One region of the Stenotrophomonas sp. YJH_SMC_133 genome, then DNA from elsewhere that is predicted to be linked to it. Evidence: riboswitches for the same ligand, from Rfam matches in the RefSeq annotation. Region 1 holds a riboswitch; the other holds the start of a gene.
The links. Region 1 has a riboswitch for cobalamin ahead of btuB (TonB-dependent vitamin B12 receptor). Riboswitches for the same ligand answer to the same signal wherever they lie in the genome.

Region 1 (6,158 bases):
CGCCGCGGCCCGCGCATGGGCCTGCATACCCACAGCGAACGCCTGCTGCTGACCCACGGTGCGATGGAAGGGCTGCAGCTGGCGCTACGCGCGGTCACCCAGCCCGGTGATGCGGTCGGCATCGAGGCGCCGTCCTACTTCAACCTCTACCCGTTGCTGGCCAACCTCGGCCTGCAGGCCATCGAACTGCCCACCCACCCGCAGCTCGGCCTGGATGTGGATGCGCTGGATGCGCTGCTGGAGCACACGCCGCTGGCCGCACTGGTGGTGATGCCGACCGTGCACAACCCGCTCGGCTGCACCATGCCGACCGCCGCCAAGCAACGCCTGGCCGAACTGGTCAACGCACGCCAGCTGCCGCTGATCGAAGATGCGGTGTATGCCGAGCTGCAGTTCTGCGAACCGCCGGCACCGCTCCTGAAGGCCTTCGATCGCGGTGGCTGGGTGATGGTGGTCGGCGGCTTTTCCAAGACGCTGGCGCCGGATTACCGCATCGGCTGGCTCGATGGCGGCCGCTTCGCCGAGCGCATCGCGCTGCTGAAATTCCAGTCCACCGGCGGCGAGCCGCAGCTGCTGGGCGACGCGGTGGCGGCCTATCTGGAAGCGGGCAGCTACGAGCACCACCTGCATCGCATGCGCCGGCTGTACCGCGAACAGGTCGGACGGCTGCGCCAGCTGGTGGCCGAACACTTCCCGGCCGGCACCCGCGCCACCGAACCGCAGGGTGGCTTCCTGCTGTGGCTGGAACTGCCCGGCGTGGACACGCGCGAGCTGTTCGAGCGTGCACTGCAGGAGGACATCGTGTTCATGCCCGGCCAGGTGTATTCACGCGGCGCGCGGTATCGCCATTGCCTGCGGCTGTCGTGCTGCCAGACGCTGGATGCACGCTTCATCGGCGCGGTGGAGCGGTTGGGTGCGATCGCGCGGGAGCTGGCGGCCGCAGCACGGTAGTGCCGGCCGCTGGCCGGCAACTGCACGCAGGTGGATACATCGAGGTTGCCGGCCAGCGGCCGGCACTACCCCAGGTCAATCGAGCAGATGCGTGCTCAACGCTTCGCCATCCGCTCCCGGCAGATGTGGCAGCCGCCCCCAGCACGGCATCGGCAGGCGCTGCTGCAGCGTTGCGATGTTCTCATCCTGGCGCTGCATCGCCGGGTCGATGTGGTTGCCGATCCAGCCCAGGCACTCCACGCCGCTGGCCTGCAACGACTGCGCGGTCAGACGCGCGTGGTTGACGCAGCCCAGCCGCATGCCCACCACCAGCAACACCGGCAACCGCAATGCGCGCACCAGGTCGAGCTGGTCGAGCGTGGCCGAGACTGGTGCCAGCCAACCGCCAACACCCTCCACCACCACGACATCGGCCTGCGCACGCAGCCGCTCGAACGCTGCCACGATCGGCGCCAGCTCCACCTGCACGCCGTCCTCGGCAGCGGCCAGCTCCGGTGCCAGCGGCTGGCGCAACGCATACGGGTTCAGATCGGCATAGTCCGGTACCGGCCAGCTGGCCGCCTGCAGCGCCAATGCGTCTTCGTTGCGCAGGCCCCGGCCCAGGTCTTCGCTGCCGCTGGCCACCGGCTTCATCCCCACCGCACGCAGGCCACGCCGGCGCAGCACATGCAGCAGCGCGGTGCTCGCCGCGGTCTTGCCGATCTCGGTATCGGTGCCGGTGACGAACAGGGCGGGCGGCAGCGTGGCGGGCAACGGCATCGACGGGCTCCAACAGGGCAACAGTGTGTGCATTATCGCTGGCCCGGCACGCTTGCTAGACTGCTGGCATGTTCGCCAATGCCTCGCTCACCGGCAGCAAGCCGGAACAATACGCCCAGCTGCTGGAACAGGCCCGTGGCCTGGTCTACGCCGAGTCCGACCGCATCGCCAACGCGGCCAACCTCTCGGCCCTGGTCTACCACGCCCTGCCCGACCTGAACTGGGTGGGCTTCTACCTGTACGACGGCAAGGAACTGGTGGTCGGCCCGTTCCAGGGCCTGCCGGCCTGCGTGCGCATCCCGCTGGACAAAGGCGTGTGCGGTGCCGCCGCCAGCCAGCGCGTGACCCAGCGCGTAGAGGACGTCGACGCCTTCCCCGGCCACATCGCCTGCGATTCGGCCTCGCGCTCGGAACTGGTAGTGCCGCTGCTGCGCGGCGATGAACTGATCGGCGTGTTCGACATCGACAGCCCGAAGGTCGGCCGCTTCGATGCCGACGACCAGGCTGGCCTGGAAGCCATCGCCCGCGTGTTCGTCGAGGCGCTGGGATGAGCGCACCGAAGCTGCGCAACATCGGCCCGAAAAGTGCGGCGTGGCTGCGCCAGGTCGGCCTGCGCAGCCGCGACGACCTGGTCGCGATCGGAGCCGTCGGCGCCTTCGTCAAGGTCAAGCGCGCCGGCTTCAAGCCCAGCCTGAACCTGCTGTACTCGCTGGAAGGCGCGTTGCTGGACTGCCATTGGCAGGAGCTGAGCGAGCCACAGCGTGAAGCACTGGTGCAGGATTACGAAGCACGCATCGCTGCGCATCCGCTGAAGGCAGCCGGCCCGGCGTCGGGCCCGGTGCATGAGCAGCGCTTCGATGCCGACGATGACGCTGAGGACAGCGTGGCCGAGGGCGCGGACGAGGATTGAGGCATCCGCGTTCCTGGGGATGCCGGCCAGCGGCCGGCACTACCAGTGTGATGCGGGATCGGTAGCGCCGAGCCATGCCCGGCGAGTGCGCTCAGGGCTGCTGCAGCTCCAGCAGCTCACCCACCAGCCCGATCTCACCGCGCTCCAGCCACACCCGCAGGCGCGTGCCGTGGTCGATGCGCAGCGCCCAGCACAGCGACATCGGCAGGCCGCAGACCTGCGACAGCACCATGCGCAACGGGCCGCCATGGCTGACCACCAGCGTCGGCACCGGATCGTCATCATCGAGCAGGCGATCCAGCGCGCGCGCGATGCGCCGCTCGAAGTGGCCCCAGCTCTCGCCATTGGGCGGCGGGAACGCGTGCGGGTCGGCATGGAAGGCCGCCAGTGCATCCTCCGGCAGGTCGAACAGCGACCGCCCGTCCCAATCGCCGAAGTCCAGTTCTTCCCATTCCTCGTCCGCTTCCACGTCCAGCCCACGCGGCGTGGCCAGGGCCATCGCCGTATGCAGCGCGCGCAACCGCGGTGAACTGATCACCCGCTCCCAGCGTTGCCCGGCGTAGGCCTCGACCAGCTCCTGTGGCAGGCCGGCCAGCTGCGGTGGGTCGCTGCGGCCATCAAGGAACTCATCACGGCCATTGCCGGCATGGCGGACCAGGTCGAGGATCATGCGCGCGTCCCGGACGGGCGACGCAGGTACAGCGGAAAACGGGCGGACATCGGCAACGGCACCACGGGATCGAGCAACCATTCTAAAGGCACAGCAAAGGCAGTCGCGCAGGCGCGACGCAACGGGACGGCCTGCGATGCCGTAGACTGCGCGCACTTCCAGGTGACCTGCGGCCATGGCCGGCAGGTTGAAACGGGAAGCCGGTGACGCGTGATTCCACGCCAGGCCGGCGCTGCCCCCGCAACGGTAAGCACGTCAGTTCCAGGCAACACCGCCACTGTGCCGCAGGCATGGGAAGGCGCCTGGACGGTGGCCTCGCGCCACCCGGCGGCAAGCCCGGAGACCGGCCCGGAAGCCTCAGGTCGCGATGCGGTGGGCATGGCGCTGGATGACCGTGGCGTGCGCTGCGGCATCGGCGCACGCCTGCCTTCGCGGCTCCTCCCCTTCGCCACGCGGGCGTGCGTGGCACCCGGAGTCCCCCATGAAGCTGCAGTCCCGAATGCTGTCCCTGGCCGTGCTGGCCGCCCTGCCCGCGCTGGCCCAGGCCGCCAATGACACCACCGCGCTCGACCAGATCCTGGTCACTGCCACCCGCACCCCGATCGCCCTGCAGGACAGCATCGCGCCGGCGCAGGTGATCGACCGCGCCCAGATCGAATCCAGCCAGGCCACTTCGCTGCAGGAACTGCTGCGCGGTCGCGCCGGCATCAACCTGGCCAATGCCGGCGGCCTCGGCAAGCAGAGCTCGCTGTTCCTGCGCGGTACCAATTCCGGCCACACCGTAGTGCTGGTGGACGGCGTGCGCATCAACAGCGCCGACCTCGGCCTGGCCATGTACCAGGACCTGCCGCTGGCGCAGATCGAGCGCGTGGAAATCGTGCGCGGCCCGCAGTCGAGCCTGTACGGCGCCGACGCCATCGGTGGCGTGATCCAGATCTTCACCCGCCGCAACCAGGGCGATTTCGCCCCGCACTTCCAGCTTGGCGGTGGCAGCAACGGCCTGCGTGAAGCCAGCGGTGGCATTGGCGGCGGTACCGAACGCGGCTGGTTCGGTGCGGATATCGCCTACCAGCATTCCGATGGCATCGATGCCTGCCGCGGCTCGGCCACGCTGTTCACCGGCTGTTTCGCCGACGAGCCCGATCGCGACGGCTACCGCAACCTGTCCAAGAGCCTGCGCGGTGGCTACACCTTCAACGAGCAGTGGAACGTGGAAGGCAGCGCCCTGCGCGCCGACGGCAAGAACCACTACGACGGCTACTACAACTATTCGGAAACCCGCCAGCAGGTGCTGGCCGGCAAGGTGCGCTACACCCCGTCCGAGCGCTTGGCATTCACCGCCAACGTCGGCCGCAGTGACAACGAGTCGGACAACTTCGGCGACTTCGGTGCACGTGGCAGCGCACAGACCCACCGCGACAGCGCCTCCCTGCAGGGCGATTTCGGCGTGGCCGAGGGCCAGCTGCTGAGCGCAGGCGTGGACTGGAGCGAAGACAACCTGGATGGCAGCAGCGCGGGTTACCTGGTCGACAGCCGCCGCAACACCGGCGTATTCGTGCAGTACCAGGGCCGCTTCGGCCGCCACCAGCTGCAGGCCAGCGCACGCAACGACGACAACCAGCAGTTCGGCAACCACGCTACCGGCAGCGTTGGCTGGGCCATGGAGCTGGGCCACGGCCTGCGCCTCAACGCCAGCTATGGCACGGCGTTCAAGGCACCGACCTTCAGCGATCTGTACGACCCGTGGAGCGGCGTGCCGACGTTGAAGCCGGAGAAGTCCAAGAGTGCCAACCTCGGCGTTTCGCAGCAGGGCCAGGGCTGGCACTGGGGCCTAGATGTGTATGAAACCCGCATCGATGATCTGATCACCTACGATGCGGCGACCTTCAAGATGCAGCAGGTGGAGAAGGCCCGCATCCGCGGTGCCGAACTGACCGGCGGCGTGCTGCTGGCCGGCTTCGACATCAACGCGCAGCTGAGCTACACCGACCCGCGCAACCGCACCGGCGGCAGCACCCAGTTCGACAACTGGCTGCCACGCCGCGCGCAGCAGACCGCGCGCCTGGACATCGACCGTCGCTTCGGCGATTTCCGCGCAGGCCTGACCGTGCAGGGTGCCGGCAAGCGCTACGACGATGCCGCCAACACGGTGAAGGTGGGAGGCTACGGCACGCTGGACCTGCGCGCTGAGTACGCACTGACGCCATCGTGGTCGCTGCTGGCACGTGCCGCCAACGTCTTCGACCGTCGCTACGAAACGGTGGCATGGTTCAACCAGCCCGGCCGCGAGTACCAGTTGAGCGTGCGTTACCAGCCGAAGTGAGCGCAACGTTCATGGTAGTGCCGGCCACTGGCCGGCAACATCATGACCTTCGGCAACGCATTCCGGGTTGCCGGCCAGCGGCCGGCACTACCCCTCTGCTTCAGCCCCGCAACCCCGGCAGTTCACGCAGGTCGTCGATCACCGCCACCGCATGCGCGGTGGCCAGGTCCAGGCCGCGCGGATAGCCGTAGCGCACTAGCGCGATCGGCATGCCGGCCTCTTCGGCGGCGCGGTAGTCGGTCAACGAATCACCCACCATCAGGCAGGACTCCACCGGCAGCCCGAAGTGCGCGGCGATGTGCCGCAGTGGCTCGCCACTGGGCTTGCGCTGCGGCAGCGAATCCCCCCCCAGTACCAGCGCGAATGCATCACCGATACCCAGGTGCTGCAGCAGCGGCGGCACCAGTGCTTCGGGCTTGTTGGTGCAGATCGCCAGCGGCACGTTGCGCGCACGCAGTTGCGCCAGCGCTTCGCCCACGCCGTCGAACAGTCGCGGGCTGCGCAGCAGGCACTCACGGTAGTGCACCATGAACACCGGCATCACC
Region 2 (6,158 bases), on a different contig from region 1:
ACTTCCAGCGGCGCGATCTCGAACACGGCAACGGCCAGGCACAGCAGCTTGTGCGGCAGGCTGGCATTGCCGGTCAGCACCACCAGCAGGCGATAGGCCGCGCGTGCGCCGCGTGCGGGCTGGAACAGGCTGTAGATGAAGCCGCGCCGCGACAGCTGCGCCGACACCGCCGACAACCCGCCATAGCCTGCATCGCCGGGCAGGTGCTCGCCGGCCTGCTGGCGACGATCACCGCAGGCCGCCGCAGCCGCCACGGCGGCGGCGATGGCGCCGGCCGAAGTGCCGCCGATGCTCTTGAAGCGATACTCGCGCGCCAGCGCCAGTACCGCATTGGGGTACACGATGCCGCTGGTGATGCCGCCTTTCATGACCAGATCGCAGTACTTGTCCGCCACTGTCTTGCCCCCGAGCATGCCGTCCGCCGCGTGGGTGCCAGTATGGCGCAGGGGCTTCTCAGGGCCTGAGAACAACGGCGCAGTCCGCGCACGCGATGCGCCGTTCAGCAGAAAGCACGGCTGCAGGCTTGACCCGCCCCGCCATCGGCGTAGCATCTGCAGCAAGCCAAGGGACAGACCCGCGGCTGCCACAACGACATGAGGGATTCTCATGGAATTCGACTATCTCGTCTTCATCGGGCGATTCGAGCCCTTCCACAACGGCCACGCCGCCGTTGCCCGCCTGGCCCTGAGCCGGGCCCGCAAGCTGATCTTCCTGGTCGGCTCTGCCGATACCCCCCGCAGCCTGCGCAATCCCTGGACCGTGGCCGAACGCGCCGTGATGATCCAGGCCGCCCTCGATGGCCACACCGACCGTCTGCTGATCCGCCCGCTGCGTGACCACCTGTACAACGAAGCGCAGTGGATCGCCAACGTGCAGCGCCAGGTGGCTGAAGCCCTGCGCAACGACGGCGCCGCCGCCGATGCGAAGGTAGGCCTGATCGGCATGGACAAGGACGCGTCCAGCTACTACCTGCGCGAGTTCCCGCAGTGGCCGCTGGTGGACGTGCAGCACACCGCCACCCTGTCGGCCACCGAGCTGCGGCGCTACCTGTTCGAAGCCGGCGACGTCGACTTCCACGGTGCGCTGCTGATGCTGCGTGGCAATGTGCCGGCGCCGGTGTACGACATGCTTGAAGCGTTCCGCAAAAGCGCGCCTGCCTATGGCCAGCTGGTGGCCGAGTACCGCTTCATCGAACAGTACAAGGCCGCCTGGAAGGATGCGCCCTACGCGCCCACCTTCGTCACCACCGATGCGGTGGTGGTGCATTCGGGCCACGTGCTGCTGGTGCGTCGCCGCTCGGAACCCGGCAAGGGGCTGTGGGCGCTGCCCGGCGGCTTCGTCGGCCAGGAACAGAGCCTGCTCGACAGCTGCCTGCGCGAACTACGCGAGGAAACCCGGCTGAAGATTCCGCTGCCGGTGCTGAAGGGGTCGCTGAAGGGCCAGCAGGTCTTCGACCACCCCGACCGCAGCCAGCGCGGCCGCACCATCACCCACGGTTTCCACTTCGAATTCCCGGCCGGTGAACTGCCGCCGGTGCGCGGCGGCGATGACGCTGACAAGGCGCGCTGGATACCGGTGAGTGAAGCCCTGGACATGGGCCCGCAGCTGTTCGAAGACCACCTGCACATCCTGGAGTATTTCCTCGGCCGCGGCTGACAGGCCCGGCCTCCCCACTGGCGGACAGACCGCTGGTGTCACTCGACGCGAAGGAGCTTCCGTCATGCACTACCTCGATAATCTTCTCCTCAACACCGACAGCTACAAGGCCAGCCATTGGCTGCAGTACCCGCCGGGTACCGATGCCACGTTCTTCTACGTCGAATCACGTGGCGGCCTGCACGATCGCACGGTGTTCTTCGGCCTGCAGGCGATCCTCAAGGACGCGCTGGCACGACCGGTCACCCACGCCGACATCGACGACGCTGCTGCGGTATTCGCCGCGCACGGCGAACCGTTCAACGAGGCCGGCTGGCGCGATATCGTCGACCGGCTTGGCGGCCACCTGCCGGTGCGCATCCGCGCCGTTCCCGAGGGCAGCGTGGTGCCCACCCACCAGGCACTGATGACCATCGAGTCGACCGATCCGGCTGCGTTCTGGGTGCCGTCGTATCTGGAAACGCTGCTGCTGCGCGTGTGGTATCCGGTCACCGTGGCCACCATCAGCTGGCACGCACGGCAGACCATCGCCGCGTTCCTGCAGCAGACCAGCGACGACCCGCAGGAGCAGCTGCCGTTCAAGCTGCACGACTTCGGCGCGCGCGGTGTATCGAGCCTGGAATCGGCCGCGTTGGGCGGTGCCGCGCACCTGGTCAACTTCCTCGGCACCGATACCGTGTCGGCGCTGTGCCTGGCACGCGCGCACTACCACGCGCCGATGGCCGGCTATTCGATTCCGGCCGCCGAGCACAGCACCATCACCAGTTGGGGCCGCGAACGCGAGGTGGACGCCTATCGCAACATGCTGCGCCAGTTCGGCAAGCCCGGTTCGATCGTGGCGGTGGTGTCGGACAGCTATGACATCTACCGCGCGATCAGCGAACACTGGGGCACCACCCTGCGCGATGACGTGATCGCGTCGGGCGCCACCCTGGTCATCCGTCCCGACTCGGGTGACCCGGTGGAGGTGGTGGCCGAAAGCCTGCGCCGGCTGGATGAAGCCTTCGGCCACGCGATCAACGGCAAGGGCTATCGCGTGCTCAACCACGTGCGGGTGATCCAGGGCGATGGCATCAATCCGGACACCATCCGCGCGATCCTGCAGCGCATCACCGACGACGGCTACGCCGCCGACAACGTGGCCTTCGGCATGGGCGGTGCGCTGCTGCAGCGGCTGGACCGCGATACGCAGAAGTTCGCGCTGAAGTGCTCGGCCGCACGGGTCGAGGGCGAGTGGATCGACGTCTACAAGGATCCGGTCACCGACGCCGGCAAGGCCAGCAAGCGCGGCCGCATGCGCCTGCTGCGCCACCTGGACGATGGCAGCCTGCATACGGTGCCACTGCCGGCCAACGGCGACGACACCCTGCCGGACGGCTTCGAGGACGCAATGGTGACCGTGTGGGAGAACGGCCATCTTCTGTACGACCAGCGGCTGGACGACATCCGCACGCGGGCGGCCGTGGGGCATTGAAGGTGCATCCCGACCGGGGTCAGAGCCCGCTGCGTGGCAGCGGGATCCGACCCCTTCCTTCCGCTGGGGTCGGATCCCGTTGCAGCGCAGCGGGTTCTGACCCCTGCGCTCTTGACCGGCGCCACCAACAGGTCCACCTTGCACACGCCGAAGGTATCCCTCCCATCGCTGCGGCGCGGGGAGGGATTTAAACGGGAATCCGGTGAAGGCGCCTCGCGCGTCCATTCCGGAGCTGCCCCGCAGCGGTGAATGGAAACGAATCCTGCCAACAGCACTGGGCTCGCGCCTGGGAAGCGGCAGGTAGTAGGTGGGCTGCGGCCCGAGTCCATCAGCCCGAATACCGGCCCCGGCCGGGGGACACGACCGTCCCCTGACTCGACCTGGAATCTCCGCGGGGAGGTTGCCGGGGCCGTCGTCGTCCTGCGCGTGCAGGCGGTGTGGCCGCGCGCGTCCTGTTCACGGTATCCGGCCAGACCCGTTCACCCACGCGCTGATGCATGGGCCACCGCCGTTGCCGGCGGTCCATGCGGTACCTGACGATGACAGAGCTCCAACGCCCCACCCTGACCCTGCCCGCCGGCGGCAAGCGCCTGCTGCTGCATTCGTGCTGCGCGCCCTGTTCCGGCGAAGTGATGGAGGCGATCACCGCCTCCGGGATCGACTACGCGATCTTCTTCTACAACCCCAACATCCACCCGGTGAAGGAGTACGAGCTGCGCAAGCAGGAGAACATCCGCTTCGCCGAGCAGCACGGCATTCCCTTCATCGACTGCGACTACGACACCGACAACTGGTTCAGCCGTGCACGCGGCATGGAAAACGAGCCCGAACGCGGCATCCGCTGCACGATGTGCTTCGACATGCGCTTCGAGCGCACTGCGCTGTACGCGCACGAGCACGGTTACGACACCATCAGTTCTTCGCTGGGCATCTCGCGCTGGAAGAACATGGCGCAGATCAACGACTGCGGCATCCGCGCCGCCTCGCGCTATGAAGGCCTGCAGTACTGGGACTACAACTGGCGCAAGGGCGGCGGTGCCAGCCGCATGATCGAGATCAGCAAGCGCGAGCAGTTCTACCAGCAGGAATACTGCGGCTGCGTGTACTCGCTGCGCGATGCCAACCGCCATCGCCGCGAGAATGGCCGCGAGCGGATCAAGATCGGCCTGTTGTACTACGGGCAGGACGCTGGGACGCCGCAGGACGATTGACGTGCAGGCATGGGGCGGCCACGCTGGTCGCCCCTTCTGTTGTACCGGAACTGCCATGACCGCCCTGCCCGCCGATGTCGCCCTGCTGGTGATCGACCTGCAGCCGGACTTCATGCCCGGTGGCGCCCTGGCCTGCGACCAGGGCGATGCGCTGGTGGCACCCATTGCCGATCTGCTGGCGCAGCGCCGCTATCGCACCGTGGTGGCAACACAGGACTGGCACCCGGCCGACCATGCCTCATTCGCCAGCCAGCACCCCGGCCAACGCCCGTTCGAGACCATCCTGCTGCACGCGCAGCCGCAGACCCTGTGGCCGGACCACTGCGTGCAGGGCAGCGCCGGTGCCGCCCTGCACCCGGGCGTGGACTGGACCGTGGCCGACCTGATCCTGCGCAAGGGCACGCGCCAACAGGTGGATTCGTACAGCGCCTTCCGCGAGAACCATGGCCCCGATGGCGAGCGCCCGGCCACCGGCCTGGCCGGCTGGCTGCATGAACGCCGCATCCGCGAAGTGCACGTATGCGGCCTGGCCCGTGACTACTGCGTGCTGTGGAGCGCGCAGGACGCGGTGAAGTCCGGCTTCCGGGTGAAGTTCCTGTGGGAGCTGACCAAGCCGGTGACCGAAGCCAACGACGTGATGGTGCGCGAGGCGCTGGGCAAGGCGGGGATCGCGATCGTCTGAGGCGTGACCGCCGGGCATGGCCCGGCGCTACCGCGCACGTCGCTTATGCCGCTTGCGCGCTCCTGCCCACAACAACACAATCGATTCATCCAGCCCCCCAACTACGCCCCCCTACAGATCGCGGGACGGCCGAACCGGGGGCTTTTCATTGGATGAAACCAGGATTCGGTAGTGCCGGGCCATGCCCGGCGGACGCGGGATGGGCGATTACCGGAACACCACCGTGCGATGCCCATTGAGCAGGATGCGGTGCTCCACATGGCGGCGAACCGCGCGTGCCAGCACCAGCGATTCGGTATCGCTGCCCAGCCGCACCAGTTCACGCGGTGCCATCGCATGGTCCACGCGGGCCACGTCCTGTTCGATGATCGGGCCTTCGTCCAGGTCCTCGGTGACATAGTGCGCGGTGGCGCCGATGATCTTGACCCCACGCGCGTGTGCCTGGTGGTACGGCTGCGCGCCCTTGAAGCTGGGCAGGAAGCTGTGGTGGATGTTGATCGCACGGCCGGCCAGCGCGCGGCACAGCGTGGGTGACAGGATCTGCATGTAGCGCGCCAGCACCACCAGGTCGATGCGCTCGCGCTCGACCAGGTCGATGATCTGCTGCTCCTGCACCGCGCGTGTATCGGCGGTCACCGGCAGGTGGTGGAACGGCACCTGGTAGGACGCCGCCAGCGGCGCAAAGTCGGCGTGGTTGGACGCCACTGCTGCGATGTCCACCTTCAGCTGGCCGCTGTGGGCGCGGAACAGCAGGTCGTTGAGGCAATGCCCCTGTTTGCTGACCAGCACCAGCAGCCGGGCGCGGCGTCGGCCATCGTGCAGCTGCCAGTCCATGCCGAAGCCTTCGGCAAGCGTGGCCATGGCGGCGTGCACGGTCTCCAGCGGCAGGCCGGCATCGCGGTCGAAGTGCACGCGCAGGAAGAAGCGGCCACTCTCCTCATCGCCGAACTGCTGGGCGTCGAGGATGTTGCAGCCGTGGTCGAACAGCAGGCCGGACACGCGGTAGACGATGCCGGTGCGGTCGGGGCAGGACAGGGTAAGAATGGAATCGGGGCGCATCGCTACAGTGTAGGGCAGCGCCCTGCCCAGCGGCCGGATGATCACGGGTGCAACCGGCCTGCTTGGTTCAGTACCA

Region 2: it holds a riboswitch for cobalamin, as region 1 does, so the genes downstream of both, AC5P78_RS07035 (epoxyqueuosine reductase QueH) here and btuB (TonB-dependent vitamin B12 receptor) in region 1, are expected to answer to the same signal.

What each region holds. Positions count from the first base shown of each region.
Region 1 covers NZ_JCAFTW010000009.1:69,593-75,750, forward strand. The annotation lists gene AC5P78_RS14140 (aminotransferase-like domain-containing protein) at 1-951, shown strand, start outside; gene bioD (dethiobiotin synthase) at 1,027-1,710, opposite strand; gene AC5P78_RS14150 (GAF domain-containing protein) at 1,779-2,261, shown strand; gene AC5P78_RS14155 (TfoX/Sxy family protein) at 2,258-2,620, shown strand; gene AC5P78_RS14160 (histidine phosphatase family protein) at 2,712-3,290, opposite strand; cobalamin riboswitch at 3,434-3,656, shown strand; gene btuB (TonB-dependent vitamin B12 receptor) at 3,772-5,613, shown strand; gene gph (phosphoglycolate phosphatase) at 5,714-6,158, opposite strand, start outside.
Region 2 covers NZ_JCAFTW010000004.1:97,443-103,600, forward strand. The annotation lists gene AC5P78_RS07020 (patatin-like phospholipase family protein) at 1-413, opposite strand, end outside; gene AC5P78_RS07025 (bifunctional nicotinamide-nucleotide adenylyltransferase/Nudix hydroxylase) at 607-1,656, shown strand; gene AC5P78_RS07030 (nicotinate phosphoribosyltransferase) at 1,721-3,130, shown strand; cobalamin riboswitch at 3,264-3,493, shown strand; gene AC5P78_RS07035 (epoxyqueuosine reductase QueH) at 3,655-4,341, shown strand; gene pncA (bifunctional nicotinamidase/pyrazinamidase) at 4,397-5,023, shown strand; gene purU (formyltetrahydrofolate deformylase) at 5,231-6,082, opposite strand.